3 regions of the Chryseobacterium sp. CCNWLW53 genome follow, and region 2 is predicted to be linked to each of the others. Evidence: riboswitches for the same ligand, from Rfam matches in the RefSeq annotation. Region 2 holds a riboswitch; each other region holds the start of a gene.
What was found. A riboswitch is a leader RNA that binds a small molecule or an ion and turns the genes downstream of it on or off. The one in region 2 is predicted to bind cobalamin.
Positions count from the first base shown of each region.

Region 1: linked by a shared signal. The riboswitch ahead of V6R96_RS13000 (acyl-CoA thioesterase) and the one ahead of metE (5-methyltetrahydropteroyltriglutamate--homocysteine S-methyltransferase) in region 2 are both predicted to bind cobalamin.
Region 3: linked by a shared signal. The riboswitch ahead of V6R96_RS12485 (TonB-dependent receptor domain-containing protein) and the one ahead of metE (5-methyltetrahydropteroyltriglutamate--homocysteine S-methyltransferase) in region 2 are both predicted to bind cobalamin.

Region 1 is NZ_JBAOJR010000003.1:839,992-850,718, forward strand. Features, by position in the region: gene V6R96_RS12990 (FG-GAP repeat protein) at 1-538, shown strand, start outside; gene V6R96_RS12995 (HD domain-containing protein) at 549-1,139, shown strand; gene V6R96_RS13000 (acyl-CoA thioesterase) at 1,292-1,675, opposite strand; cobalamin riboswitch at 1,792-1,971, opposite strand; gene V6R96_RS13005 (hypothetical protein) at 2,024-2,821, opposite strand; gene V6R96_RS13010 (GEVED domain-containing protein) at 3,055-4,125, shown strand; gene V6R96_RS13015 (endonuclease MutS2) at 4,196-6,343, opposite strand; gene V6R96_RS13020 (GNAT family N-acetyltransferase) at 6,403-6,912, shown strand; gene V6R96_RS13025 (acyltransferase) at 6,940-7,941, shown strand; gene V6R96_RS13030 (uracil-DNA glycosylase) at 8,090-8,731, shown strand; gene V6R96_RS13035 (hypothetical protein) at 8,718-9,227, opposite strand; gene V6R96_RS13040 (DUF456 domain-containing protein) at 9,240-9,731, opposite strand; gene V6R96_RS13045 (mechanosensitive ion channel domain-containing protein) at 9,854-10,727, shown strand, end outside.
Region 2 is NZ_JBAOJR010000002.1:689,665-700,391, forward strand. Features, by position in the region: gene V6R96_RS08120 (KTSC domain-containing protein) at 1-359, opposite strand, end outside; gene V6R96_RS08125 (HNH endonuclease) at 517-1,530, opposite strand; gene V6R96_RS08130 (helix-turn-helix domain-containing protein) at 1,767-2,177, opposite strand; gene V6R96_RS08135 (SDR family NAD(P)-dependent oxidoreductase) at 2,403-3,170, shown strand; gene V6R96_RS08140 (NADP-dependent oxidoreductase) at 3,184-4,185, shown strand; gene metE (5-methyltetrahydropteroyltriglutamate--homocysteine S-methyltransferase) at 4,242-6,572, opposite strand; cobalamin riboswitch at 6,747-6,933, opposite strand; gene V6R96_RS08150 (Lrp/AsnC family transcriptional regulator) at 7,089-7,550, shown strand; gene V6R96_RS08155 (carboxymuconolactone decarboxylase family protein) at 7,609-8,073, opposite strand; gene V6R96_RS08160 (Lrp/AsnC family transcriptional regulator) at 8,179-8,625, shown strand; gene V6R96_RS08165 (hypothetical protein) at 8,716-9,480, opposite strand; gene V6R96_RS08170 (DUF2306 domain-containing protein) at 9,752-10,408, opposite strand; gene nudK (GDP-mannose pyrophosphatase NudK) at 10,469-10,727, opposite strand, start outside.
Region 3 is NZ_JBAOJR010000003.1:725,140-735,866, forward strand. Features, by position in the region: gene V6R96_RS12440 (cystathionine gamma-synthase) at 1-191, shown strand, start outside; gene V6R96_RS12445 (DUF4440 domain-containing protein) at 211-693, shown strand; gene V6R96_RS12450 (GNAT family N-acetyltransferase) at 698-1,159, shown strand; gene V6R96_RS12455 (DinB family protein) at 1,259-1,765, shown strand; gene V6R96_RS12460 (transposase) at 2,026-2,376, shown strand; gene V6R96_RS12465 (L-threonylcarbamoyladenylate synthase) at 2,662-3,210, shown strand; gene V6R96_RS12470 (nuclear transport factor 2 family protein) at 3,318-3,662, shown strand; gene V6R96_RS12475 (HD domain-containing protein) at 3,708-5,129, shown strand; gene V6R96_RS12480 (hypothetical protein) at 5,285-6,328, opposite strand; gene V6R96_RS12485 (TonB-dependent receptor domain-containing protein) at 6,342-8,183, opposite strand; cobalamin riboswitch at 8,214-8,389, opposite strand; gene V6R96_RS12490 (cytidine deaminase) at 8,723-9,205, opposite strand; gene namA (NADPH dehydrogenase NamA) at 9,304-10,356, shown strand; gene V6R96_RS12500 (DUF2752 domain-containing protein) at 10,365-10,658, shown strand.

The DNA of each region.
Region 1 (10,727 bases), on a different contig from region 2:
TGCCTGTAGAAATAACGCTGCTATCATATTGTTCAGTAAAAGCGGAGAGAAGCTACAGACTCTTGCTTCCGGAGATTTTGTCATGTATTTTGAAAAAGAGGCGAAACCGTCAAGCACCAGTGTAACAACACTAACCCACGGAATGGTCCATGATGATCCTGTGGTTTTTGGAGATTTCAATTTTGACGGGACGGAAGATGTAGCCATAAGAAACGGCAGTGGCGGAAACTATGGCAGTGCTTCTTTTGATGTGTATGTATTTAATTCCACAAAGAAAAAATTTGTTCTGAGTAAAGAACTTACTGAAATTGCCAGCGCCTATCAGGGAATGTTTGATGTAGATTCCAAACGAAAACGATTGACCACTTATGCCAGATCCGGCGCATCTCTACATTACACCTACGAATATCAGGTGATTCCCAACAAAGGATTGGATCTGGTTTACGAAAAAATCAGTGATTTCAGTGATGAAAAAACGAAAGTGACTGTTAGAGAAAAGATTAATAATAAATGGATCGTTAGAAAATCATCCAAATAATAAAAAAGAAATGAAAATACAAAAGGAGATCGATTTTATCCTGGCAGTTGATGCCCTGAAAAACGTACAGAGAAGAAATTACAATGCCGATGATTCCAGAAGGGAAAATACGGCCGAACACTCATGGCAGATCATTATTTTGGCGCAGATCCTTTATCCGTATGCTAAAAACCGTGCAGATATTGATCTTTTAAGGGTCATAAGAATGCTTTCCATTCATGATTTAGTGGAAATAGAAGCAGGAGATACTTTCCTTTTTGATGAACGGGCGATGGTAGGAAAATTCGAAAGGGAAAAGATTTCAGCGCAGAAAATCTTTGGAATCCTTGATGAACCTTTGCGTACCGAGTTCTTTGAATTATGGCTTGAATTTGAGGAAGAAAAAACGCCGGACGCTATTTTTGCCTGCGCCATTGACCGTATCATGCCGTTTATCTTAAATTCACACACTTCAGGAAGAAGCTGGACGGAAGCCGGTGTGACTGAAAAGCAGATCAGAAACATGCTGGAAAATGCTATTAGGAGGGCATCGGATGAGATGGGAGAGGCCTTTGAGACATTACTGATCAGAAGCTTGGATACTGACAAGGTTGTTCGGTAGATTTATCGCAAAAAAAATTAAAATTAAAACTGCTGTTTTTTTAAGATAAACAAGAGCGTTTCACTTATCAGAATAATACAATTTTACAAATACAATTTTTTTTTACCTTATAAAGGGTTTCGGGCGGCCAAAGGCCGCCCGAAACTTATTCTTTACATTATTCTTATCGGTTTTTTAAACTCATCAATCGCTACAAAAGTGAAATCACCCACAATGGCTCTTTCTCTTTCATACGAGTACATTTGCTCCGTATAGATTTCTACATTCACTTTCATGCTAGTTTTTCCGACATAGTCAACTTTTCCGATCAGCTCTACAATGGTTCCTGCAGGGATAGGCTTTTTAAAATCGATCTTATCGCTGCTTACAGTTACCACTCTTTTTCTTGCAAAACGGGTTGCAGTGATAAAAGCTACTTCATCCATCAGCTGCATGGCAGTACCTCCGAAAAGAGTGTCATAATGATTGGTAGTGTTGGGAAAAACCGCTTTAAAAATTCTGGTCTCGGATGCTGCAATTCTTTCTTCTGTAGTCATATTTCATTATTAATTAATGCGAAATGAAATAATATCAAAATAACAGAACAGTGACAGGAATCATGGAGAATCCCTGAAGCAGTCCATCAGATCAATAAACTTCAAATCGCGAAAGTTTCTTGTTTAAAGAAATAGGCAGGTCTCCTGACTTGTAACATCTTTTATCTCCTTCCCGTGCCCTGCACAGTGGATCCTTGATAAAGACTTCAGTTACTTACAGTTGCGCGACAGTCCGTGATTTTCACACGGTTCCCTTTTAATCTGCGTTAAGCAGAACCAATTTCTGTGATGAATTAGCGTTAAACTTTTTCAGGGCAAAAATAAGAATATTACTGTGAAAAACGACAATTATTCCGGACTATTGTAAATAATCTGGCTCATTACCTTTCCTTCCTTGATGGTCCAAAGTGTGACATATCTGTTTTCACCAGAGCCATTGATCATATAAAGATAGATGTGATCATTGTCAAGAGCCGTTACTCCGACATTATTGAAATCCATGGTAGGCTGGAACATATTTTTAATAGCTTCCCTTACAAAAACAGAACCTCTTCCCGGCTGTTGTACTCTGATGGACTTAATCTCTGTCATCCCTTCCGGAAGCCCGTCTTTAATTCCCCATGGTTTTACTTTATCTATAGTAAGGATCTTTCCATCCGTATCTTTTTCCTGCTTTCTGTAACCGGCATTGGACGGATAAACGTCAATAACCACCTTGGTTCTTTGTGAAGTCGGTATTTTTGGATTGCTGTTGTCTGTGAAGATTAGTGATTTCCCGTTCTTGGATTTAGAAGGTGTAAACTGAGGAAGCTGGTCGATAAAGGCAATACGCCCTTTATTTACCATTCCTTCCTTCTCAAGATTCTCATATCTTACAAAAGGTTTTTCCTCATCCTGCTTTTCAGGATATTTAATCCATACCCATTCCGTTTCTCCGGGTGCAGGTTTTACATAAACAAATACATCCCCTTTACGCATCCGGATCTTGTCTACGATTTTTCTGTAGTCATCCTTATGGACGCGCACGTTGGCGTAGCCTTCTTCAGCTTTTACAACACCAAAAGGAACCTTATTCTGTCCCTTAACAAATGCCAAAGAAAAAAGGCTGAAAGCGGAGAGGTACAATGCTTTGTTTATGGAAATCATTTGATGAAAATTTTTGATCCCTCAAATATATAAATTAAATGTTTTTTTGATCCGTAAAATATAACAGTATTTGATTAAAATGATCAATATGTTCTAAAAAAGTTATTATCTGATCAAAAAATAATAATTTTTTTTGTGTAAAACGTTTCAGATGGAGTATTTATTAATTAAAATTTAATAATATGTAAATAATTTAAATTATTTTTCAAACGAAAATCCATAAACAAATAAATATGATCAAAAAGCTACTTTTTATGCTTCTGCTTTTTTCAGGTGCAGTACAATTTCAGGCAGCCAGTAGAATAGACAATATGTGCGCAGAATCTGCCTTTACTGTTCCGATGAATTTAGCAGCTTCCAATATTAGTTTTACTTCTGCACATATCACCTGGGATCCTATACCCGGAGCTACAGGCTATACCGTGAAATGGAGGGCCTCAACATCTGCGGTATGGCTCTCGATGAATATTCCTGCCGGGGCCACTTCTGCTGATCTGGATAATCTCACACCCTGTCTGGGACATATGGTTCAGGTGATTGATAATGCGTCCGGAGATATATCCTTTCCGTTAACCTTCTATACCCATCTTAATTACTGCAGATCCACTTCTACTAATTTGGGAGCATTGTATTTATCGAACGTTACGATAACTCCTTCCGGGGGACTTCCGGCAATGGTAAGTGCTTCATCGATGTCAAACCATACGGATTTTCGTATGGACTTACCCCGCCGCATACAGCTTGGGGTGGGTAGTGTAAATAATGTTTTATCGGTAACACCCAGTTGGGCAGCAGTACCGGGGACATCTTATGTAAAAGCGTGGATAGATTTTAATGCGAACGCCATTTTTGAAGCTTCGGAAATGATCGTTTCTACTATTGTAGATTCTACAAATCCTAAAGCTTTTATATTTAATGTTCCTTCTTTTGCCGGTATAACCCAGTGCGGAACAGCAATGAGGGTAATCATCAGCCAAACACAGCCTGCTGGTCCATGCGAAATATTTGCGTATGGAGAAGTGGAAGACTATGGAGTAACTTTTGTGAACATGAATCTTGCTGTAGATGAAACTGGGAAATCCAAAGAAATAAGTATCTATCCGAATCCTGCTTCAGACGTTTTATATATTTCAGGACTTTCCTCACAAGCTGAGTATGAAATTTTCTCAGTCTCAGGGCAGAAAGTGGGAGAGGGCAGAACCTTTGAGAATACAGTAGATATTCGTTATCTCGCTAAAGGAATTTACTTTATTCAGCTTAAAAGTAAAGAAAATACAGCCCGGTTGAAATTTATCAGGAAATAAATAAAGATAAAATAGCGCTGATTTTTCAGCGCTATTTTTTTATAAGTTTTAAGCTATAAATCCTAAATCATCAGATTCTTTCCAGCTCATCTGCATTAATTGTTGTTTTGAAAGTTCCGTAGTTGACGATCACTTTATTTTTGGAAATTTTCTCAATAGTTCCTACGCTGGTACTTCCCGGAATACGGACACGCTGTCCTTCTTTCATCCAGACGGCACGGTCGGTTTTACGTTTTTCTTCCAGCTTTTCATTGGTTTCAGCAATCTTTTCAATTACATCTTCCTTTTTAAGCTGTTGCGTGATCTTTCTTTTCACCACCTGAAGACGTTTCGATTCATCTTTATCAGCACCTATTTTTCTGAATTTTTCCTGTTCCAACAATTTCACAAAATCCTTGACAACATCTTTTCTGGATTTTCCTTTTACATAGCTGTCGATAAACGTTTCAATCTTATTTCCAAACTGAAGCTTTCGGTGTTCTTCTTCATATAGTTTTTGAAAGTTGAAAAGCTTTTGCTGCAACTGCTCGTTCAGCTTCTGAAGGTTGTCGCGTTTGTCTTCCACAGATTCCTTTCTTTCCGCAAGATCGGTTTTCAGTTTTTCAACTTCAAATTTTTCCTGCTGAAGCTTTACAATCGTTTTATCAAGATTGACAATATCATGTTCTACTTTCTTTTTGGCAGCATGAATAATAAACCTTGGGATCCTGTTCTTTTCTGCTACTTCAAAGGTAAACGAGCTTCCTGCCTGTCCCACTTCCAGCTTATACATCGGCTCAAGGGTTTCCTCATCAAAAAGCATTGCTGCATTTTCAGCATTTGGAAGCTGTTCTATCACCAGCTTGATATTCGTATAGTGTGTGGTAATGATGGCGAAACTTTTTTTATCATAGAAATACTCCATGAAGCTTTCTGCAAGGGCACCGCCAAGTTCAGGATCAGATCCGGTTCCAAATTCATCAATAAGCAAAAGCGTATTGGCATCAGCTTCACGAATGATCCCTGCCATTTTTTTAAGCCTTGACGAATAAGTAGACAGATGATTCTCGATCGATTGGTTATCTCCGATATCGGTCATGATCTTTTCGAAGAAGAACATTTCAGACCTCGGATGTACCGGTACCAGAATTCCACTCTGGATCATCAGCTGAAGCAACCCAACGGTTTTCAGTGTGATGGATTTTCCTCCTGCATTCGGTCCGGAAATACAGATAATTCTGTTATGGTCTGTCAATGACAGGCTTTGTGGGAAAATAGTTTTGTTCTCTACTTTATTTCTCAGCCATAACAGCGGATGGTATGCGTCTTTCAGCTTTAACGTCCTGTGACGGTTGATCTTCGGGAGGATTCCGTTAACAAGCTCAGCAAATTTTGCTTTTGCTCTTGTAAGGTCAAGATCAAAAATATAAATCTGGTATCTCCAAAGCTGGGGTTGGAATTCTGCCAGTTCCGCAGTCAGTTTTCTGAGGATCTTATCGATCTCTTTCTTCTCTTCCTCTTCACTTTCGCGCAGCTTAAAGTAATGTTTTACAACGCTGTCCGGCTGAATATATGTGATAGAACCTGTTTTTGAAATTCCTAAAACTCTTCCTGCCACCCTTTTCTTAAACCCGGATTTTACTGCTAAAACCCTTTGATCTTCAATAATAGTTTCGCGGATATCATCCAGAAAGTCGCTTTGTCCGTAATTGAACAGCGCACGGTTGAAATTCTCCTGAATGGCTTTTTTAGCCTGTTGAATTTCAGCTCTGAGTTCCTTTAGCACAGGAGAAGCATCACTTTTTACTTCCCCAAAACGGTTAAAGACCTTATCTATCTTATCAATAATCTCTTTTTTGAATTCCAGCTCAGAAACATCTCCTATCAGGTTAGGAAAGGTGTCGGGCATGGTCGGGAAAAACTTCTGAAGTTTTCCTATCTGTTCAGTTAAGGTTTTTATTTTAATGAAAGCACTGTTTTCCAGACGGTAATTCTCGATCAGCATTAATTTCAGCTCACTTTCGATATCTTCATATTCATCGAACGGAATTGCATTTGAACTCTCAAAACTCGAAAGGTACTCCGACGTTTTTTTCAGTGAAAGTTCCGCCTCGTCAATTTCCATGGGACGAAGTTGAAGAATTTTTTCTCTCGTTTTCGGAGAATACGCAAATGGAGAGATTTCCGCGAGCAATTGCGGAAACTCTAATTCGTTTAAATCTTCTTTATTTATATACACATTGCAAATTTAGTGAGAAAATGTGATTATTATGTATATTTGAGATATTTACCAAATTAATGATTGAAACAGACCGGCTAATATTAAAGGAAATTAACGAAAGCCACGTAGAAGATATCCTGAAGATTAGAAGCAACGAAACTATTAATCAGTTTGTGAAAAGGAATTCTCCGAAAACGAACTATGATGCTCTGCAATTTATTTTAACGATTAAAGAACGAACTCAGAGCGGGCAAACCCTTTATCTGGGAATTACCTATAAAAATCAGCCGAATCTTATCGGAACCATCTGCCTGTGGAATTTTTCTGAAGACAGAAAAACGGCTGAAGTCGGCTATGAATTATTACCGGACTATCACAGAAAAGGAATTATGTCTGAAGCCTTATCAGCTGTTTTAGATTATGGATTTAATAAATTACATCTACAGGAAATCTTAGCGATTACCCACAAGCTTAATGAAAACTCGAAAGGTCTTCTTTTGAAGCATAATTTTGTTTTGGAAGAGAACAGAGAAGATGAGGATTTTCCCGACAATATTATTTTTAGTTTAAAGAAAATAATGAATTGATTTCCCACAGACTGCATTGTTTAGCATATGAAAAATGAAATAAAATCATTAACAGGGTTTAGAGGTATTGTTGCGCTATGGGTAACATTTTTCCATTTCAGTTACTTTAGAAATTTTTGGATCCAGTCCGTGAATGGGAAGGGATATGTAGCGGTAGATATCTTTTTTGTACTGAGTGCTTTTCTGCTGGCGGTATCTTATTCGGGAAAATTTCAGCACCTGACTTTTGACGGTGTGCAGAGGTTTTATAAGAAAAGAGTCAACAGGATCTATCCCGTATATTTTTTGTCTGTTGTTTTTATCATCCTTTTTATAGCAAAAAATCCTACTTGGGCTCAATTTTTAGTCAATGCAGCACTTATACAGTGTTTTTTTAATCCCAATTATTCATTAAATGAAGTATACTGGTCATTGAGCACAGAATGGATTTGTTATCTGATATTTCCCTTTTTGCTATGGGGCATACTTAAATATAAACTAAGCAGTTGGTTCCTGATCATATTAGGTTTAGCTTTAAGAGGTATTGTTTCTTATCTGCCGGACATATATTTTGATGATGCACCGCTTGAGATAGACAGATCTTCTCAATACCTTGATATCGTTTTTGGAGTAAGTTCTTTAGTGCGAACGGTATCCTGCTATTTTATAGGAATTGGAATTGCATTTTTACAGGGAATAAAAATAAAGAAAAGTAACCTGTTTATTTATGGTGTAGTTATTCTATCCTTTTTACTTCTGTACACTGCAAGAGGATTATTTTTTATTCCGTTACTGTCAGCAATTATTATAAAGCATCTGTATTCAGAAAAAAAGAGTCTGGTCAAAAGTTTTTTAGAAACAAAAGCAGTTTACTTTCTAGGAAATATTTCATATTCATTATATATTATCCATTATATCGTAAGGCGACAGAAAATAGTCATTGTAGATTCCTACCATCTCAATAATTTTCTTCTGATTGGATTTTCTATTCTGTTGTCTTATTTTTCTTACATACTTATTGAAAAAAGAGTGAAAATATTTAAAACGTAATTCACCATTCATTTCAATAACTATATCATTCAATCATTATATTACCAGATTTGGCTATCCAGGAATTAAAGAATATTTTTGTAATATAATTTCGGTAAAGGAAGAATTATATCACATTAATACATTTACAAATTATCATACCAATCCCATGACCTGGACAGAAGTTTTAGCCCCGATAAAGAAAACAGAATATTTTACCAACCTTTGGGAAAAAGTAAAGCAGGAATACGCAACAACGAAAGTATTTCCACCTAAAAAACAGATATTCAGAGCACTGGAAATTACTCCTTTTGAAGATGTTGAGGTGGTGATCCTGGGGCAGGATCCTTATCATAATGACTATCAGGCCAATGGTTTGTGTTTTTCCGTTTCAGAGCAGGTAGCGGCACCGCCTTCACTTAAAAATATCTTTACAGAATTAAAAGACGACCTGGGAATTGAAAGAACCTCCAAAGAATTGGATGACTGGGGAAAGCAGGGCGTATTATTACTCAATGCTACTTTAACAGTTCGTGCCCATTCACCTAACTCTCACAAAGATTTAGGCTGGGAAAAATTTACAGATTTTATTATTAAAGAAATTTCAGATAAAAAAGAGAATGTAGTATTTGTTCTTTGGGGGGCTTTTGCACAAAAAAAAGCCGAACTCATAGATCCGGCTAAGCATTTTATTCTAAAATCGGCGCATCCGTCACCGTTTTCTGTACATAGAGGTTTTTATGGAAGCAAGCCCTTCTCAAAGATCAATGAATATCTGGTCTCAAAAGGGAAGAAACCTATTTCTTGGTAGAATTTGATTTCTCGTCAGCTTTTGTAATTTTGATTCCGATTCTGTATTTTCCATCCAGATCTTTTCCCCCGGCTTCAGATTTCCGGGAAGGAATTACTTCTTCCAGTGAAATGGTATATCCATTGAATTCTGCAGACTTGTGGTAGTTTCGCCCCGTGTTATCCATGGTGGCAAGGGTTAAAACCATAGGGCGGGAGTAAGTTCCCATAACTTCTACCTGTGCTACGGCAACTCCTGCCCAAATACATGCAACTCCTTCAGGACAGCGGCTGTCTTCAGAAATACCTTTGAAGGTCACATTCATTTCGTATTCTTTAAGGAATTTATTTTCTCCCTGATTAAAATAAATGACGCCTCCTTTTTGTGCTGAATTTTTGGTTTCATTCATAGGAGAGGGTGTTCCGACGGTTGATCCCGGGGCTTTTGTTTTCTTTTGGGCATTGCATCCTGCTAAAGTGAGCAGTCCCAGACTGAGTATGATGGCTTTATGGAACATATTTTATTTTTTTTAAATAATATCAAGCATATCTAAAACTACTACCAAAAACATTGCCACACCTACCACAAGACTAAAACCAGTTCCGTAAATGAAGCCGATAAACGCACCTTTAGTAGATTGTAAGGCCTTATTCATATCCTTACTGTCATGAAGAAGTTCCCCGATAAATACCCCGGCAAACATTCCGATCAGAAACCCTAAAGGAATAGGAATGAAAATTCCTACGATGGTCCCAATAACTGATCCGATACTTCCCCAACGCGTTCCACCATATTTCCTGTTGGTTTTTGCCGGAATTACATAGCTTAAAACTACAGAAATTGCTGTGAGGATCCCAAATGCCCAAATATAAATCATCGGCAAATCTGCATCTGTCCCGAATTTATAAATTAAAAGCCCGCAGATGCTTAGCAAAAGCCCCGGAAGTACAGGCAGGAAAGTTCCCAGCATCCCGAGAACCAATAAAATAAGACAGAGAATATTAATTAAGGTGGTATCCATTCTTTTAAATTATCAATGCAAGATAGGAAAAAAGAAAATTCGCAGAAGCCTTTTTAATATTTGGGATGAAAATTGATTGTCAATAGTAAGATCATCATTCTTAATTTTATAAATTTGCCGTAATGAAAGACGAAATACAAGACACTAAGAATTTTTTGCAGGAAATAAGTGAGCAGCTATACATCTATATCAGCCAGGTAACACCCGGCGGGATGGATTGGGTTGTTCATATTATTATCAAGCTGGCACTTTTGTGTGCTGTATTTTTAGTAGTAGATTTTGTTTTTAAATTTGCGATCAATTTTATTTTCAGGTTTTTCCGGAATGACGAAAAATATCCGATCATCCGGTCAATTTATCAGTCTAAGATTTCCAATTCTGTGGCTCATTTTGCCGCTCTTTTGGTGGTCGCAGGAATACATCCTTCTATATTTCCTGCAACGGCACTCCCTAAAACAAATATTTTTATTAACAGATCTATCAACTTGGGGCTTGTACTTATTCTTGCCGGAATGCTTTACAGGTCATTAACGGGTTTTAGAAATTATTTTACCATAAAGCAGGACTTTTATAAGATCATGGCGCTGAATGCTATTTCAGAAACCGTAAAGATCTTAGGAATCTTCATATTTTCCGTATTGGGAATATGCGTCATATTTGGAATTAAAGGAACCACTATTGTCGGGAGTTTAGGAGCTATTACAGCTGTATTGGTACTGGTTTTCAGAGATACCATTTTAGGTTTTGTAACTGGGATACATGTTGCTACTTCCAAAAATCTTAAGGTAGGGGACTGGGTAAGCATTCCCAAATACAGTATGGAAGGAAATATTATAGATATCAGCCTTCTGACAACGAAAGTCATGAATTTTGATAAAACAGTTTCTACAATTCCTACCTATGACCTTTTGACGACAGAGATCAGAAACCTTCAGGTCATGTCCGAATCCAATACGAGAAGGATCAAAAAATCTATTTACTTTAATATCAATTCTT
Region 2 (10,727 bases):
ACCATTTTAATATATGTATTTTTCGGAACTCCAAGGTATTCATACATGTTTCCATTCAGGTGTTGAACTTTCAAAACTGCTTTTTCAAGGTAAAAATCCTGAATATTGGATTTTGTAATCGTTTCAGTATATTCTTCCTTATATTTTTCCTGTGTTTCCGGGTTGATGCTCACCAGAAAGTGATAGGCTTCAATGATAGACTTGCTTTTTTCCTCTGCTTCCAACTTTCCGGCTTCGTCATTGGCAAATTTATCAGGATGCGTATCTTTCATTGTATTCCTGTAAATGGTCTTTAATTCCTTTAAAGTAACGGTTTTATCAACTTCAAGAAGCTTTCTGTATTCGCCTAATTTTTTCATAACTGTAGAATCCTTATTTCGGGGTGCAAAATTAAGGTTTTTAATTGAGAAACTGTAAGTTTTTGATTAGTAATTTGTTTTGAAGGCAATCGGTTGGAATAAATTACATAAAGAACTAAAATAAATATTATACTATCGGTATAATCTTGTGGCCGTTTTATATATCAAAAACATTTTCAAAATGGTGTTTAAGGGAATCTTGATTTGGATAATCTTCACTTCTCTTAGGCAAATTAATTTTTACTCCATGTAATTTAGCATAATATTCATCGTTAATTATTTTGTTGCTAACTTGAATAAGATAATTATTAGGATTAATACTAATTAGTCCCAAATCAAATAACGTATGAATATCTGAGCGTAATAAAAGCCCATTAGGTATTTTATCAGTATCGGAGCCTCTAAAAGAATATATATGCGCTGCTTCTAACATTTCTACAATTTCACAATTTGTTACGGCACATTTTTTATTATAAGTATCAATAAGTTTTTTCCTAAACAGTTTTTGACCTCTCCTCGCATGAATTTGAATAGCAATTTTTTTTCTGTCGTCTTGAATATTATTTAAATTAAAATATTCTATTTCATTTTCATTAATTGTAGAGTTCAAATAATTTTTAATTTGAAGATGTTGTGAGTGTTTTGTCAATTTTAGATTATATAGACATAGACTCAATGATGTTTTAATATGATTTTCTAATTCGACTTCGTTTTCTAACTTGTAATAAAAATCTTTTGGATTTTCATACACATTATTATATTTGGTTTTTTCACTTCCTCCGTCAATGTCTAAAATCGGAATATATTTTCCTTTTTTTCTAACCACAATATTTAAACTTCTAGAATTAGTTTTTGATTCTGCACAACCAACTACAGCTCCTTTCCCTAGTTTATCAAAGCAAATCGCAACATATATTCCGTCCGATACTTTTTGCCCTGGAGGAAGAATGCAAACATGAGTTATATTTGGAAAATTAGCAGCTCCCTTAGATATTTCTACTGTAAAATCAATACCTTCAAATTTTTTATACCTTTTATGCAGTTCATCTTTTAAATTACTAAGAGCAATTTTAACATCATGTAGAATCGGATTGTCAGTTCTAATAGCAGAACCTTTGATTATAGGATTTTTTTGACGAAATTCGCAAATTTGATTAAAATATTTAGTCATTCATTTTTTTGTCTAAACTAAATTTTTTTTTAATTAATAGCAAATGCTATGAATATTATCAATTAATTGCGTTTAATGCGATTATTTATTAGAAAGAAAGTTGGGATTTAAGAATAGTAGATTTATAGTTAATGATTCTTCAGTTTCTCGTCCGCTATATTAACAGGCAATTCTTAGATCATCCGCCAACGTGATCAGCACAGGAGCCTCAAGTTGTACATGAAATCCTCCGAAGCTTATAGTCCACTCAGCCCCTTAATATGTTTATTTATAAAAGCTTCTTTATCCTTTTTTACTTCTTTTAACATCATTTTCTGGTCTTCCGGAATGTCAGAATATTTTTCGGCCCATAGATTAACTTCAATCAGGACAGGGAGTAGATCAATACCTTTTTGGGTGAGTTTGTATAACACTTTAGCCTTACTTTCCGGATGGTCCAGTTTGATGATGAGCTTGTTTTCTTCCAGCATGAGAAGGCGGGAAGCCAGAATATTGGTTGCTATTTTTTCTTCGGATTTTAAGAAATCTCCATAAGTGCACTGTTTGGCATACATCAAGTCTCTTATAATAAGCAGTGACCATTTATCTCCCCAGATATCCAGTGAGCAGCTGATAGGACAATCTGATCTCTTTTTTGAAATTGACATAAAATAAATTTAATAATTAAAAAAAAATAACTTGCATTTTAAAAGTTATTGTATAAATTTGTACTTGTAAAATGCAAGCGAATTTAACAAATTAATTTTACAATACAATGAAAAATACTCTTTTTAACTCTTATAGTAATATCCATTTAGATCGAAACAATCTTCTGATAATAAGAAGAGCAGATCGTCTGACAAAAAGAGGGGTTTCATTTTAAATAGAGTATCATGGAATTAAAAGGAAAAACAATTCTGATAACAGGAGGAGCTTCAGGAATAGGGCTGGAAGCAGCGAAGCAGTTTTTAAAAATAGGTGCGAAGGTTATTATTACAGGCAGAAGTAAGGATAAACTTGATGCTGCAAAAAAACAGTTTCCAAATCTCATTGCCATCCAAAGTGATGTATCTGTTGCTGAAGATGCTAAACTACTTTTTGATAAAGTTTCAGAAATGGGTGGGATTGATATTTTGTACAACAATGCCGGCGTTGGTGCGGCGCCCATCAATTTGGGAATTCCCACCGAAAAACATATCGAAAATGCTGTATACGAAATGGAAGTTAATTATTTAGGGGTAATACGTTTAAATAATCTTTTTCTGGAGATGCTGAAATCAAGAAAAGAAAGTGCTATTATCAATACCACTTCCATCCTGAGCTATGTACCGTCATTTCTTGAAGCTACCTATTCGGCTTCTAAAACGGCGCTGGCATTTTACACCCAATCACTCAGAGAACATTTACGGATTATCGATAGCAAAATCAGGATATTTGAATTACTTCCTCCGGTTGTGGATACGGAAATGACTGCCGCAAGGAAAGATAAGAAAATGACACCGGAAGAACTCGTAAAAGGTTTGATTTTAGGATTACAGAAAGATCAATATACAATTCGGATAGGTGATACAAAACTGGTTTATTTTCTGCACAGATTTTTTCCTAAATTCACATTTGGTTTAGTAAACCCTAAGAGATCAGAACAATACCTTAAACCATAAATAAGCTCAAATTATGAAATCATACGGTATCAATCGTTATAAAAAAGACAGTGCGCTTCAACTTATCGATCTGCCTGAACCCGTTGTCAAAGAAAATGAGGTTTTAGTTCAGATTTATGCAGCAAGTGTCAATCTCCTGGATTCTAAAATAAAAAGCGGTGAATTTAAACTCATTTTACCTTATAAAATGCCGTTGATTTTAGGTCATGATGTGGCAGGAGTCATCACAAAAGTAGGTTCAAAAGTAAAAAGCTTTAAAGTAGGGGATGAGATTTATGCAAGGGTAGCAGATTTTCATATAGGGACTTTTACAGAATTTATTTCTATTAATGAAAAGGATGTGGCTTTAAAACCTAAAAACCTGACAATGGAAGAGGCGGCCTCAATTCCTTTGGTGGGTTTAACGGCTTGGCAGGCTTTGATTGAGAAATCTAATGTTCAGGCCGGTCAGAAAGTTTTTATTCAGGCCGGATCCGGTGGTGTAGGGACTTTTGCTATACAGCTGGCAAAATATCTAGGGGCAACGGTTGCTACTACTGCCAGTGAAAAAAGCTTCGAACTTTTGAAGAGCCTTGGTGCAGATGTACTAATCGATTATAAAACACAAAATTTTGAAGATATTCTGATGGATTATGATGCAGTGCTGAATAGCCAGGACAGCAAAACCCTGGAAAAATCATTCAATATCCTGAAATCAAAAGGAAAAATTATTTCAATTTCCGGTCCGCCAACACCTGCATTTGCAGATGAACTTAACCTGCCTTGGTATATAAAATTGGTGACAAAATTGTTGAGCCGTAAAATCAGAAAAAAGGCGGATAAGCAAAATATTAATTATTCTTTTCTTTTCATGAAAGCTGATGGAAAGCAATTAGCAGAAATTACAAAATTGATAGAAGCAGGAAAAATAAAACCTGTCATCGACAAAGTTTTTTCGTTCGAAAATACAAATGAAGCAGTGAAATATGTAGAAAGTGGCCGTGCAAAAGGAAAAGTAGTCATAAAGATGCTATAATTTTTTTGAGCAAAACAAAAAAAAGCAGGAGCTTAAAAACTCCTGCACAAATCCTATTATTTAACTAAATTTCCTTCTTTATCAAAAGTTTCTGCTGCTTCTTTTGAAGCTTCCACCATGGCAATCAACGCCTTTTCTGTTTCATCCCAATGGCGGGTTTTCAAACCACAGTCAGGGTTTACCCAAAGCTGCTGTGCTGGAATAACGGCTTGCGCTTTTTTCAGCAATTCAACCATTTCTTCTTTTGACGGAACCCTGGGTGAATGAATATCGTAAACCCCCGGACCAATCTCATTCGGATATTTGAAATCTGCGAAAGCATTCAACAGTTCCATCTGGCTTCTGGAGCATTCTATCGTAATCACATCGGCATCCATATCGGCAATATTCTCGATGATATCATTAAATTCAGAATAGCACATATGCGTATGAATCTGTGTTGCATTCTCCACACCGGAAGATGAAATCCTGAAGGCTTCTACAGCCCATTCAAGATATTGCTGCCAATCGGATCTCCTGAGCGGAAGCCCTTCTCTGATAGCCGGTTCATCAATCTGTATGATTCTGATCCCTGCTTTTTCCAGATCATTCACCTCATCACGGATTGCCAGTGCAATCTGTTTACAGGTAAGAGAACGAGGCTGGTCATCACGTACAAAAGACCATTGAAGAATCGTTACGGGGCCGGTCAACATTCCTTTTACCCATTTTTGAGTTAAAGATTGGGCATATTGGGACCAGTAAACCGTCATTGGATGCGGACGGTGAACGTCACCATAAATCACCGGAGGTTTTACGCATCGGCTGCCGTAGCTTTGAACCCATCCGTTTTGAGTAAAAGCAAATCCGGAAAGCTGTTCCCCGAAATATTCTACCATATCATTTCGCTCAAATTCTCCGTGAACCAGCACATCAATACCTATCTCTTCCTGCCAGCGGATGGTTCTTTCTGTCTCTTTTTTAAGAAGATCATCATATTGTTCAGCGGTCAGTTCCCCTTTTTTAAATTTTGATCTCCATGTCCTTACTTCCTTAGTTTGAGGAAAAGAGCCAATCGTTGTCGTAGGAAATAAGGGAAGCTGTAGAACTTTTTGCTGCTCTTCTTTCCTTATGCTGAACGGGCTGTTTCTCTTTGCATCATCTTCAGTTGTTACATCCGTACGGTCTTTTACTTCCTGATTGTGGATCAAAGCTGAGATTTTACGGGTGTCAATTGCTTTTTTATTTTCGGCATACTGTTGCAGAGCCTGGTAATCTGCCTTTCCGGAAGCAAGCTTTTTCAAGGTAACAATTTCATCAACTTTTTGTTTGGCAAAAGCCATCCATTGCTTAATTTCAGGAGATAATGTTTCTTCATTCGTCTCCAATTCAAGATCAAAAGGAGAGTGAAGCAGAGAACATGAAGGGGCAATAAAAACCCTGTCTGAACCAATGGTGCTGACCGCTTTTTCTATAAAGCCTAAAGATCTTTCAAAATTATTTTTCCAGATGTTCCGTCCATCTACAATACCTAAGGATAGACTCAATGTTTGAGGAATGGTACGTAAAACTTCATCCAGCTGTTCAGGACATCGTACCAGATCGATATGCAGGACATCTACAGGAAGTGAAGCTGCTAATGAAAGGTTGTCTTTTAAACCTTCAAAATAAGTAGCAAGAATAAATGTAAGATTCGGGAACTGTTTTCTGATTTCAGCATAAACAGATGGGTAGATTTCTCTTGCTTTTTCAGTAAGATCCAGACCTAAAAAAGGTTCATCAAGCTGAATCCATGTGGCACCATGGTTTTCCAGTTCTTTTAAAATTTCGATATATACCGGAAGCAGATTTTCTATGAGGTCCAGTTTATCAAACCCGTCTTCTTTCTCTTTTCCCAGAAGAAGATAGGTAAGAGGGCCTAAGATCACAGGCTTGGCATTTATTCCGGCTTCTTTTGCGCTGATGAATTCACTGATGATCTTTTTGGAAAATAATCCGAACTGCTGGTTCTTCTGAAATTCAGGAACGATATAATGGTAATTGGTATCAAACCATTTTGTCATTTCCATGGCGGTAATGTCGAGGCCGTCTTTCTGGTAGCCTCTTGCCATGCCAAAATATAGATCAAGCTCAGAATTGGATGCTCTTGAGGCAATTTCTTTATAGCGTTCGGGAATTGCTCCCACAGCTAGAGTCATGTCCAAAACCTGATCATAATAAGAAAAGTCATTGCAGGGAATAAGGTCAATTCCTGCTTCCTGCTGCATTTTCCAGTTCTGCCGGCTAATGGTTTTCCCGGTTTCCAGTAATTCGTTTAATGATGTTTTGCCTGACCAATACTGTTCGCAGGCTTTTTTGAGTTCTCTGTGGCGGCCAATACGCGGGCTGCCAAGAATGTGCGTTTGCATGTTTTTAAACTTTTAATTAGACAATTAGGATTTTAAAGGCTCTTTTAGATGCTCCGCAATGCTGTTTGGAAAGAATTTTAGGATATAAATGGATACAGTGAGGACGTAATTTCCCGGTAATGCAGGGACGTTCAAAGTATCATCTATATGAGCTGAAGCTTCAGACCGCGAAAGCATTGTCAATTCAGAATAGGCAGGTCTCCTGACTTGTAACAGTTTTTATCATCCTTCCCGCTTCTGGCAGTGGATATACTTGGATAAAAACCTTTGTCGTGTTACTTACAGTTGCGCGACAGCTCGTGATTCTCACACGATTCCCTATTAATCTACGTTATGTAAAACCTATTCTGTTTGATGAAGTATGTTAAAGAACAAAATCTATGTCAAAGGTATTGATTAAAGTGAATTGATTGGTTAATTTGTAAAAATTAGGAATATTATTTTGTTTTGGTCTTATTTTAAAGTTAAAAATTCTGTAAATTTGAAAAACATAAACCTCAAAAAGAATATTATTCTGTGGAAAGACTTGACGAAAGGGATCTTCAATTGCTCAGAATCCTGCAAAAGAATGCTAAATTGACTGTAAAAGAGATTGCAAAAGAAGTCAATCTTTCACCTTCACCTGTTTTCGAACGGATGAAAAGACTTGAGCAGGAAGGATATATCAAGCATTATGCAGCTGTACTGGAAGCAGAAAAGCTGAACCGCGGGTTTACTGTTTTTTGCCAGATTAAACTTAAAATCCATGACCGTTCTGTAGGAAATCAGTTTGTTGAAGATATCTTACAGATTGATGAAATTGCTGAATGCTATAATATTTCAGGAGATTTCGATTTTCTCCTGAAAGTTCAGGTAAGAGATATGAAACATTACCAGGACTTTGTGTTCAATACGCTGGGTTCATTAGATTCTATAGGAAGTGCACACAGCACTTTTGTGATGGCCGAGGTTAAAAATATTCACGGAGTAAGTATTTAAAAATAAAAGCAGCACCCATAGGATACTGCCATTATAATTTTTTAAATCATTACATTTTTCAATCTTTAAATAAAATTAACTGCTCCATTCTCACTACTGCATTTTGTTGATATTCTTCAGTCAGATTAAATATTTTCCCCAGTTTTTGGGAAGCACTGATAAAACTGATAAAGGTGCAGAGCTCCGAAATTTCTTTTTCGGAAAAGAATTCTCTCAACATGCTGAAATGGCTCTTGAGTATGGAACGGTGATCTTTAGAGAATAGCTCTGCGAAGCTTACAGTTACGGAAATTTTAAGATCTGACTGGCTGAAATCGGGTCTTCCGCCTTTTACCATGCAGTATTCACAGCCATTGCCAAATGCAAGTGTTCTTCGGATCTGTTCCAGTAAATCAGAGTCTAAACTTGTATTTTTAAAGAAAGTCTCTTCAAGTCTGTTCCAGTGGTATAGTATTTCAGGGTTATGGCCAATAAGTTTTTCAAATGGTGTATTTCCATTGTCTGAAAATTCAATTGTTGTCATATTTTTTTATGTCAAATTTCTGTCAAATTCATGTAGTTATAAAATGGATTTAATGGTTAAATTTTATAATTTTGATTATTTCTACTGATTTAATCTAAAAATACAATGAAAATAGTTTTAGACGATTTTGATTATAAAATCTTACGGTTACTGACTGAAAATTCCAGGTTAAGTTATGCTGAAATAGGGCGTAACATCTCCCTTTCTCAGTCTGCTACAAAAGAGAGAGTACAGAACCTTACCGATACCGGTGTTATCAAAAGTTTTACAGCAGATATTGATTATGGCCGTCTCGGATATAGCCTGAGAGTCATTATTCATCTGAAGTTTAAAAATGATGAGTTTAAAATATTTATTGACCACCTGAAACACTTCCCCGAGATCATCAGCTGTAAAAGAATCACAGGAGAATACTGTCTCATTGCTGAATGTGTGTTAAAAGACAGTGCCCACCTTGAACATATTATTGACAGGCTGTTAAAATTTGGAATTCCTTCCACATCAGTACAGCTGTCTGAAATAAAAGCGAATCATTTTTTTCAGGCTCAATAAGAGAAATTTCTTACGGAAACAAAAAAAAGCACCCGAAAACGAATGCTGACTGATTTTTAAATCATTAAATTTTTCAATCTTTAAATAAAATTATGGCTCATCACAGTCCTGTTTCAGCTTGGTAAAGATCTTATCAAACTTTTCATAGAGCGCTCCCTCATCATTAGGATCTGGTCTGAAACTGCCGTTGGCACAGTTGTAGAAGCCGAAACCAATTAATTGAATCAGTGCATAATCATCTTTCTTCGGATCGTTGAATTGAGCCTTGAACCTATCTATTACAGATTGTGGATCAGCATTATCTTTGCTTTTGGTTTCAACAAAGTTTTTCCAAACGGTGTACATTTTCTGTTTGTCCGGAGAAGAAACAGCATCAATATATTGTTTGCAGGTATTGTAATATTTGCTATTTTTAAGTGATGCAGGATCAGAGTAGGCGATAAGCTCTTCTTTTTTCAGTTGATATTCATTTTCAAAAGTCTGAATGGTTTCCTGGTGAAGCTTTTTCCAGTCGGGAAGATTAATAACTTTAAGGTTATACAGCTGGCTTTTCTTTTCCTGATACTGTTTTTCCAATTGTTGCAGATAAATGTTTTTATTTTTTCGGATATCTTCAAGATCCGAAAGTTTAAAGACCGCATGATTGTCGAACAAACCACTGTTGAATTGATATAGGAGCTTATAAATCCCGTCTATTTCCTCTTTTTTATATTTTCCAGGATCAAAATATCCTTTATTATCGCAGTTGAAAGTCTGGTAAGGGTAGAGTACCAGATTGTTGTTCTTACTGCTTGTTTTCTGTCCGAAGACTGCTGCAGAAAGAGCCAATGAAAGTGTAAAAAGTAATTTTTTCATATATTTTGTTATAAGCTTTATTCGGAAATATTCTGAACCTGAGTTTAATCTAGAGATTTTATTATGTTTTTTAATTTTAAAATAATAGTTTTGACATAAATTAATATCTATGGACTCGGGCTTTGTTTTTTTTATTTTTACTTTACTGATCCTGGCTGGATTATCTTATCTGGTGATGCGGTTTTTTAACCGTTGGACATCAAAATCTCAGCACAGAATAGTCTTGAATGGTTTGATCTTCATTGTGTCCTATGCATTGTTGCTGTTTATCTCATTTATTATTTTGACGATGAACGTAAGTTTTGAGAGATAATGCTTGGCTTCTGATAATAAAATAAGCTGCTGCAAGATTGAGAATCAGGGAAACCCAGACATTCAGTCCATAAAACAGCTCATAATCATGCAGATTTTCCTGATAGAACAGATTCTTTATAATCCTGAAAGTGATAGCTGTGGTGGTAACTGCATAGCTTAGGATCATATATTTTTTGTGCCCTGCAATATTCCCTTTTTTAATGAAGAGAACGGCAGCAATCGTAAAATAAGCCCAGAGAATATCCTGAAGCATAAACCCTGTAATCCCGATGATTCCACCATTTGAAAATAATCCCAATACAAAACATGCCGGAACATTGATGATCAGAATATTGTAAACATAAATCTTTCCTATCCATCTGTGAAGTGCTGTGTTTTCACTTAAAAACCGGTTTGAAAACTGAGTGAGTCCAGCCAATAAACAAAGCGTGACTGAAAAAATGTGAATGTAAAAAAATGTTATCCAATAGGGATTACTGACCACTTTCTGTTTAAACATGAGAAAACCCACATTTTTATCAAAACCTGTATATTGGGAGATCGTTTTCAGCATCAGAATACTGAAAATAAAGATGGCTACGGCAGCAAATATCCTGATGATCCTAATTGTCATCCTTTTAAAATAGTTTTAGCAATAGGCGGCTAGAAGCATGTTTCACACCGTTTGTTATTTCTATACAATACTTTTGATGCGTAAATGCTGCAGAAGCATGATGGTTTTTGCATCCATGATTTCTCCGCTGTCTATCATGGTAAGGGCATCATTAAAAGGAAGTTCTAAAACTTCAATATGCTCTCCCTCTTCTTCGAGTCCTCCACCGTTTGCGATCTTCATTTCAGAAGAATATTCAGCGATAAAGAAATACAGGATTTCCGTTACGGAGCCAGGAGACATATAGGCTTCGAACACTTTTTCCACCTTAGAAATTTTA
Region 3 (10,727 bases), on a different contig from region 2:
GAGTGTTTACTCTGGCTGAATCTTTAGGAGGGGTAGAGTCTTTAGCGAATCACCCTGCATTGATGACGCACGCTTCCATTCCTGCCGATAAACGTGAAGAATTAGGTATTACAGACGACTTAGTTCGTTTGAGTGTGGGTATCGAAGATGCAGAAGATCTGATTGCAGATCTTGAGAAAGCTTTCTCTTAACACTTTAAAATAAAATATAATGAGAAAGATTCAGTTTTTTTTGATCTTAAGTTTTGTCAGTCAGATGGTATACTCACAGGTAAAAACTACCGACGAATTGTATAAGACAGCTAAAAAGCTGGACAGTCTGGTATTTGATGTCGGATTTAATAAATGTGATCTTTCTCATTATAAATCTATAGTCAGTAAGGATCTGGAATTTTATCACGATAAAGGAGGAATTACTTCCGGTGAGCCTGCTTTTACCGCTTCTATTAAAAACAATATCTGTGGTAACCGAAACAAAGTAAAGCGTGATCTCGTGCCTAATAGTATGAAAGTCTATCCTTTATACAACAATAATGTTCTGTACGCTTTCATAGAAGAAGGAGAACATGAATTTTTCGAATTTTCCAATGGCAAATGGAATCAGGGGAGTAGGGCGAAATTTACTATTTTGTGGATTCTGGAAGATAAGCAGTGGAAGATGAAAAGGGTATTGAGCTACGATCATCATTTATAATTATATGAAAAACACCAGAAAGGCAACCTTTGAAGATGTGAATCAATTGGCAGAATTATTTGACCAATACAGAGTCTTTTATCACAAAGAATCTGATATTCCTGCAGCGGAACATTTTCTCAGAGATAGAATAGAAAACAAAGATTCCGAAATTTTTGTGGCAGAAGAAGACGGAAAACTAACAGGATTTGTTCAGCTGTATCCAATATTTTCATCCACAAGAATGCAGCGATACTGGCTGTTGAATGACCTTTATGTTAATGAAAACCATAGAGGCAAAGGCTATTCCAAAGAGCTGATCGAAGAAGCCAAAGGGTTGTGCAGATCATCCAATGCCTGCGGAGTTCTCCTGGAAACAGGAAAAAACAACGATGTGGGAAACCAGTTGTATCCCGCCTGCGGATTTGAACTCTATGACTCTGTGAATTTTTATGAATGGACGAACAGGGGAATGGAACAAAAGTAAATTGTGAATGATCAATAGTCAATTGTGAATTTCACTTTACATATCATTCATCAATTATAATTTATCACTTATCATTAATAACTTATAACTCGAAAAAGCATGTCTGATTTTCAAAAATACGTACAAAGATATCTGGACCAGATTCCTTCAGAGGACTGGATCGGAGAATTAAAATTATCAGGAGAAAAAACAGTAGAAATATATGCAGCCCTTACAGAAGGACAGTCTCTTTTTGCCTATGCAGACGGAAAATGGACCCTGAAAGAACTTTTACTCCACCTGTCTGATGCCGAAAGAATATTTCAGTACAGAATTCTGGCTTTTGCCAGAGGAGAAAAAGCCCAATTGCCCGGCTTTGATGAAGAAGAATATGCTGCGGCCTCTTTTGCCAATAACAGATCATTGGAATCCCTGCTGGAAGAATACAAACTTGTAAGAAAGTCTTCACAAATCCTCATTGAAACCCTTGAATCCGGTATTTTAAATAATACAGGCATAGCTAATGGAAATAAACTGGCTGTGGAAACAATCGGGAAACTGATCGTGGGACACAATTATCATCATTTAAATATTATTAAAGAGAGGTATTTGCCAGGCTTGAAATAGGGTTTGGGATTTGTAGAATGAACAATCAGGAACAAAGAGATAAGATCTATGATCCATGATAATTCGTGAATGATATTTAAATTCAATAGGAACGGGCTTTAGCCTGTTTTTTTTGGATAATCAGTCAAATATGACTTTAGCCAAAATATAGATTAAAAAATATTATTTTTGGTTAAAACAACACAAATGTCATTTATTAAAATTTATATTCATCTTGTTTTTCCACAAAAAACAGAGTTCCACATCTGGATACATTTGATTTGAGGGTTAAAGTCTGGAAACATATCAAGGAAAATGCTTCTCAAAAAGGAATTTATTTAGATATGGTTAACGGCTATTCAGATCATTGCCATTGTCTGATTTCACTAGGATCAGGTCAGAATATGGAAAAAATAGTACAATTGCTAAAGGGAGAATCTTCTTTTTGGATTAATAAAAATCAACTTACTCGGGAAAAATTTTCATGGCAGGATGAATATTTTGCCGTTTCTGTTTCGGAGTCAAAGGTTGAGACTGTGAGAGAATATATTAAGAATCAGGAGAAACATCATCAGAGAAAAAGTTTTAGAGAAGAATATCAGGAATTTCTTGAAAGGGATAATTTCTTATAGGTTTTGGCTAAAGCCAAATGTTATGGAACCTTATTTTAAACGGGCTAAAGCCCGTCCCTATTGAATTTTTGTATACATATTTTGTCAAAAGCTTGTACATTACTTTTAAGAGACCAATATATTCAATAGAAATGGGCTTTAGCCCATTCAACAAAAGAAGACCTATTATTCAGGTTTTAGCCCAATTTAAAACATTCATCTAAACAAAAACATTTATCCCATATTTTTTGGCCGGACCTTCCCGTTTTTTTACCTTTATCCACGGGTTTAGTACCCTTTTAAATTATGGAAAACATTATCGAAATATTAAAATCCGGCGGAACGATTCTTTACCCTACAGATACCATTTGGGGAATAGGTTGCGACGCCACCAATATAGAAGCTGTCAATAAGATTTTTGACATCAAAAAAAGGGAAAAAAACAAATCCATGATCATTCTGGTGGAATCTGAAAAGAGACTTCAGGATCTTGTGGATGTTCCGGAAATGGCTTGGGAAATTATTGACCTAAGCGAAAAACCGGTCACCATTGTTTATGAAAATCCACGCGGGCTTCCGAAAGAACTCCTTGCTGAAGACGGAAGCATAGGAATAAGGCTGGTAAAAACTGATTTCTGTAAAAAACTGATCACCAAGCTAAACAGACCTTTGGTTTCCACTTCCGCCAATTTCAGTGGGGATAAAAGTCCTTTGAAGTTTTCCGATATTTCTCCGGAAATAATTAAGCTGGTAGATTACGCGGTAGAGGAAGACAGAGAAAAAGTTTCAAAATATTCGGGTTCTTCCGTGATAAAAATATGGAGTGATAACAGAATTAAGGTTCTTCGTGAGTAAAAATTCTATAATAATTCCTTCATTTTAAAATCTTGTCCATGTATATCGGCAGGATTTCTTTTTTTTAATTTCTATCTTTGCATTCTTCAACTGATAAAAGAAGTGCCATGAACCACCAAAATTTTGCTGAAGAATGGATCCGTGCCTGGAATTCTCATGATCTTGAAAATATACTGTCTCATTATGCCGAAGATATAGAGGTGACAACACCAATTATTGCCTTGGCTACAGGAGGAAAAGAGAATACATTGAGGGGAAAAGAAGCGGTCCGTAAATACTGGAGAAAAGCACTGGACAAATTTCCCGATTTGCATTTTGAATTAATAAGATCAACAGCAGGCGTCAATTCGGTGGCATTGTTCTACAAATCTATTATGGACAAACATGCTGTGGAAGTCATGTTTTTTGACGGTGGAGGAAAAATTAATAGAATGTATGCCCATTATGATTAATGGAAAAGATACATTGACAGAAAAAAGACGATCTATTTATTAACGATGAAAATTAATCTTACCCAAAATAAAAATTTAAAACTATTTAAGATCATTGCCGATGCTGCGGAAAAGAATAATCAATCCGTATACATTGTCGGTGGTTATGTCCGTGACCTCCTGATGAAGAGGACTGCATCTACAGATATAGATTTTGTGACGGAGCAAAGCGGTATTGAGCTTGCCCAGACTGTTGCGAATGATATTGATCCTAAATTAAAAGTTTCTGTCTTCAAAACGTACGGAACAGCCATGATCAAATACAAAGATCTTGAGCTTGAATTTGTTGGAGCCAGAAAAGAAAGTTATACCGAGAATAGCCGAAAACCTGAAGTAGAAGGCGGGACACTTGAAGATGATCAGAAAAGAAGAGATTTTACCATCAATGCCATGGCGATTTCTTTAAATAAAACTAATTTCGGAGAACTGATAGACCCTTTCAATGGTGTTGAAGATCTGGAAAAAGGAATTTTGAGAACTCCTTTGGAACCGGCACAAACCTATTCTGATGATCCATTGAGGATGATGAGAGCCGTTCGTTTTGCTTCAACGTTAAATTTTGTCATTGAAGAAAAATCGCTGAACGCTATAAAACAGGAAGCAGAAAGAATCAAGATCGTTTCTATGGAAAGGATCATGGTTGAATTCAATAAAATTATGATGTCCAAAAAACCTTCTGTAGGATTGGGATTAATGGAAGAAACAGGCCTTTTAAAGCTGATCATTCCCGAATTGATTGAGCTGAAAGGAGTAGAAGAAGTAGAAGGGCAGACCCATAAAGACAATTTCTACCATACCTTAGAAGTGGTGGACAATATTTCTCAAAATACAGATAATCTTTGGTTACGCTGGTCCGCTTTGCTGCATGATGTAGGTAAAGCGCCAACCAAAAAATTTGTTGAAGGAACAGGATGGACTTTCCATGGTCACGAGTTTTTAGGCTCAAAAATGGTGAAGACTCTTTTCCACCGACTAAAACAGCCGTTGGGAAGCGATATGAAATATGTTCAGAAAATGGTAAAGCTTTCATCCCGCCCAATTGCCCTGATCACCGATGATGCTTCAGACTCTGCATTGAGAAGACTTTTATTTGATGCCGGCGAAGACCTGGAAGATCTGTTTACCTTGTGTAAAGCAGATATTACCACCAAAAACTCCAAAAAGCAGGACAGATTCAAGAAGAATTTTGAGTATGTAGCAGTGAAGATCAAAGAAGTGGAGGAGAAAGATCAGGTGCGCAATTTCCAGCCGCCAATCACAGGAGAAGAGATTATGCAGATGTTTGGTCTTAAACCCGGAAAAGAGATTGGAATCCTTAAAGAAAAAGTAAAAGAAGCCATTTTGGAAGGTGAGATTCCCAATGATAAGGAAGAAGCTGAAAAGTTTGTGATTGCAGAAGCTGAGAAGCTGGGATTGAAGTGTAATTAAACTTAAATATAAAAAAGGCTTCGGCGGGACTTTGTCCCGCCGAAGCCTTTTTATCAGTAAAAACAAAATCAGGCCGCTTCGGAGAAGCGGCCTGAAAAAAAACACAAATGATGAAAAAAAATAAAATTTATAAATAATACCGAAGTATTAATATCTTAGTTTGCATAGACTGAATTTGAGCCTATACCCGTTGTAAATGATCTGATGATAGCTCCTGAAGTATTGTAAACTACAATTTTGCTGGCCTGGGTAAATCCATTGGAATCCGAAGTGAAAATTTTGTCATTGATCACGCTGAATCCGTATAAAGCAGAATACGCATCAACACTATTTGCTACAGTAAACAGCGGCGATGTAGGTGCTGTTGTAGCGCTCATATCCATCTTGTAAACGTTTTTCCCAGAAGTGAAATAAAACTTACCATTGGCAATTTCAAGATTCGTAGCGTTAGCAATACCTGTTAAAGTAGTTGTTTTTGTAATGCTTCCTGTGCTTGAGATCTCGTAGATATAAGAATCTGCTGTTCCCGCAGCAATAGCATATACATTCTGATTACTTGAAATGATCTTGTTGATATTTCCTGCCGGTAACGTAATCGTAGACTGAACATTGTTGGTAGAAGTATTGATGTAAGAGATCTTATTTCCAAAGCCAAATGAAGCATTCTGGACAAAGATATTGTTTCCGGCTTCTACAATTCTTTCAGCAGCATCTGTGAAAGTGATTTTTTTGATGAAAGAACGGTCTGAAACTTTATAGATGCTTACATACTTGGCACCTAAATATTTATCGTTTGTTACATAAATATTGTTGTTGGCAAAAGCCATATATCGCGGAGAATTAAGTTCAGCGGTAATCTCGCCATTCGCCTTAAAATTGTAACGGTTTGCGATTTGGATCTTATTAGAATTATTCAATAACAGATAAGCATTTTCACCATTGAAAGCAACCATTTGTAAAACATCACCTAGTTTTGCTCCTCCGTTATTAAGGGTAAAAACATTATCCTGTTTAAGGTTTAGGTCTGCACTTACAAACGTTACGTCACCTTCAGGTTTTCCGAAAGTACCTTCATTAGCAATTAGAAAGCCATTGCCATAGAATATTTCCTGCTCATCATTATTATCACTGCTACAAGACACGATGCCTAAAAGGAGTGTAAAAGCAAAAAGAAGAGGTAGAAGTTTGTTCAGTTTCATAATATTTTTAAGTTTAAAAATTAATAGTTGCATACATACTGTAATTCCTTTTCGGCATCGGATACAAAGATACCGTCTGATAAACCGTATTGGTAACATTGTTCACTTTAAATCCCAAAGTGTATTTCTTGAAAAGTGAGGCCGAAATTCCTGTATTTAAAATAAAATAAGGATCAATAGCTGTAGACCTTTGCTCATCCGTAGTCGTATAGGTAAGACCGTTGAAAAGTCCCTGTGCGTATAGCTTAAGGAATGAATAGCCATACTCAATATTTCCGACAGCTTTATGGATCGGAACATACATCATCTGCATTTCAGTATTCTTGTTGACAGATTTCGAATATGTGTACCCTGCATCCAGCTTCAGAGCATGTTTCCCGAATTTTTTGTTCCATTTAACCTGTGATTCCAATCCGTAAGATTCAACTTTATACGTATTCACAGGTGCCCAGTATCCATAAGGTGTAGGAAGCCAGTTGATGAGGTTTTTGATGTCCATATAATAAGGACTCAATGTAATTTTAAAATCTCCTAAGCTGAACTCATGGCTCATGTCAATATTCGTGGATGTTTCAGGAAGCAAATTCAGATTTCCTCCCGGCTGCCAGTAAAGATCATTAAAAGAAGGATATCTGAAGTTTCTTGAAAAACTAGCTCCCATATGATACCATTGTAAAGCATCCCATTTTCCCGAAAAAGAATACAGAAGCGGAGAAGAGATATCTTCCACAAAATCCTTCTTGATCCCGGCTTCAAAACGAAGCTCCTTCGTGGTAAAATACCTGATTAAGCCGGATAGGGAACCTACATTTCTGCTGATGACTCCAATTCCGGATTGATAACCTTCCCCTTTATTCACCTGAAATTCCCCGATAGCATTGATGTTGATCTTTGGAGTGATGAAATAGTTGAAATCATTTTTGAAAATATAATTCTTTCCTTCTGCACCGCTTGCTTTAGGCTGGTTAAGATCCGAAAAATACTGGAAATTATCTTCCGTATAAGCTGCTTTTAAGCTGTTTGAAAGATTACTTTTATTGATATCCCATGCGATCAGGCTTCTTAAAGTCTGCGCGTTATATTTTGTTCTGTTTCCGATTTGTTCAAAAACAGGATAATGCTGTGATGCATCGAACATCTGGTTCTGCCATGAAATAGTCTGGTGATTAGCAATTTTATAAGAAGCTCCGATGTTAACTGAAGTATTGTAATATCTGCCGTTAACATTATAAAATCCCGTACTTCCTACAACAAATTCAGGAACTTTATAATCATTCTGACTCGTTAAATAGCTCCCGGAAACCTTAACGCTTAATTTATCATTGCTGAATGAAGCCTGCAGAAAATTATTATAAGTATCAAAAGAGCCCGCCTCCGAATAAACAGAACCTTTGAAGCCCCTGTTGAAATCCAAAATATTATTTAAATGAATACTTCCTCCAATAGCTCCGCTGCCATAAACAACACTTCCGCCACCCGCTTTTATATCAATCTGATCATATCCGAAAAGTGGAATATTATTCACATCTCCCTGCCCCAAAAAGCTGGAATTTATGTTGATTCCGTTCCACACAAAAGCAGTCTGCTGAGCTGTTGTTCCCCTGAATGAAGGAGAAGAAACCGCCCCACGGCCATTTTCTTTCACATAAATAGAAGACTGAAAGCGTAAAAGTTCAGAAAGATTGGCTGAGTTTTTCTCGAGATCTTTTGGAGTGATCGTACGTACCGGATGGAAAAGCTTTACCTTGCTCATCTGGCTGTCGAAAATATAAATGGTGTCAACCGCCTTCTCCTGTCCGAAGAGAAAGCTGCCGTAAGACGAACAAAGTAGTAATAAAGACCTTTTTATATCCATACTATTTTACTTTTCCTCCGAAAGTAATACGTTTTTAGTTATAATTTTGGCAGGTCTCCTGACTTTCGCTTTCTGCACCTTCCCGTCTGAACAGTGGTTTTTTACAGAAATCTTATTGCGATTTACAGTTGCGGGGACAGTCTGGGAGTTACACCCAATTCCCTATTATTTCCAAAATGCTGGAAACCAAAATTTTTGCAAAGATAACTTTTTAAAATTATTGCGCAAAAAAGACAAAAAGTCAATTGTGAGTGGTCAATTGTGAATAGTGAATGGTGAATAGTGAATTTTGCTTCGCAGGGAAATTTTTAAAAAGTATAAATGATTATTAATGAACATGACACTACAAAATTGAAAATAATCCTTAAATTAACAATTCACTTGTAAAATAAAATTGACCATTGACAAAAGTATGGTATTTGAAATCTTGATTCTTGGTTCTTGGTTTTTGATTCTTAAAACTTTAATTCACCATTCACTTGCGAAGCAAAACTCACTATTCACATCAACCAAAATTCACTATTCGCAAAATTTCACCTTTACAAAAACGATGAATCAAAATAGAAAGGCAGCAAATCCTTAATAGAATGAACCTTTACCACTTCATCATTCATGCTTGAAAAATAAAGGATGATGTTTTCGTTCTGTTTCGTTTCATATTCTATCAGGCTTTGCCTGCAGGCTCCACAAGGTGGAATCGGAGGATTTTTCTCATGAAATTCCTTAGGCCCCCCAACGACAAAGATCTTTTTCACCTTGACATCCGGAAAATTGGCTGCCACCCAGAAAAGAGTCGTTCTTTCTGCACATAACCCCGATGGATAGGCTGCATTCTCCTGGTTGTTACCGGAATAAATTTCACCGTTTTCCAGTAAGACAGCACATCCTACAAGGAAATTCGAATAGGGCGCATAAGCATTTTCACGGGCTTGTATTGCTCTTTCAAATAAGGTTTTTTCTATATCGTTCAGTTCACTGCTGTTTTTAAAATGCTCGTAACTGATCTGTATGTCTTTTTTCATATATTAGTAAGACTAAAAAGGGGGCCAAATTTACTTCTTTTTCATCACTTCGACAATGTTTTTTTTATTCATCATTAAATTGAAAATCAAAAAGTAAAATGTTATACACACCAGTAAAATTTAGAAATATAGAATTGAAAAATAGATGGGTAATGTCTCCCATGTGTATGTATTCATGCGAAAATGGATTGGCTAATGATTTCCATTTTGTACACTACGGAAGCAGATCTCAGGGCGGAACCGGACTTATCATGGTTGAAGCCACCGGAGTAGAGCCTCGTGGAAGAATTACCAACCACTGTATGGGTATCTGGAATGATAAACAGGCAGAAGAACTTAAGAAAATTGTTGATTTTGTCCATTCCCGTTCAGAAAGTAAAATAGGGATCCAGCTTGCCCACGCCGGAAGAAAAGGTTCCACATGGAATAACCTGCAGATTCCTGTTGAAGAAGGTTGGGAAACCGTTGCACCTAGTCCTATTCCTTATCATCCTACTGAAAGGATTCCGCATGTTCTGACTGCTGACGAGATTAAGGAACAGGTACAGAATTTTAAAGAAGCAGCAAAAAGAGCTGTAAAAGCCGGTTTTGATATGATAGAAATTCACGGTGCACACGGATACCTTATCCACCAGTTTTTATCACCGCTTTCCAATATCAGGACAGATGAATATGGCGGAAGCTTTGAAAACAGGATCCGTTTTCTTTTGGAAATTGTTGACGCTGTTAACTTAGAACTGGACGAAAATACAGCCCTTTTCGTAAGAATTTCCGGAACCGAATATGCCGAAAACGGATGGAATATCACCGACAGTGTAAAGCTTGCTAAAGTTTTAAAAGAACATTCCGTAGACCTGGTAGATGTTTCAAGCGGAGGAAATATCCACGGCGCTAAAATAGCTGTATTTGATGGCTATCAGGTTCCTTTTTCATCCCAGATCAGAAAAGAAGCCGGGGTAAAAACCGGAACAGTCGGGTTAATCACAAGGGTGGAACAAGCTGAAGAAATTCTGGAAAAAGGAGACGCAGACCTCATATTTGTAGCAAGAGAAATTTTAAGGAATCCGTATATTGCCGTTCAGGGATCATTTGAAATGAAGGAAGACTGTTTCTTTCCACACCAATATACAAGAGCGAAAATTTCATCATAACATCCGGAATGAACATTGAAGACTTTATGCTAACCTGTCCCAGTAAGAAATTTCTGGGAATAGAATGTTTGGGATGTGGTGCCCAGAGAGCTGTCGTATTAGTATTTGAAGGCAGATTTTCAGAAGCCTTTCATCTGTATCCGGCTGTTTATACATTGCTCCTGTTCCTTTTTACCCTGGGTCTGAGTTTTGTAGATAAGAAAAGGAAATACAGTAACATTCTCATGATCATGGTCACGGTAAACTTGGTCATCATGATCATATCTTATTATGATAAACATTTTTACATGCATTCTCATTGATAAAAAACAAAGCTAAGAACTGTATTTTTTTAATGCTAAATTAATATAAGTAGAAAAAAAGTCGTAGAA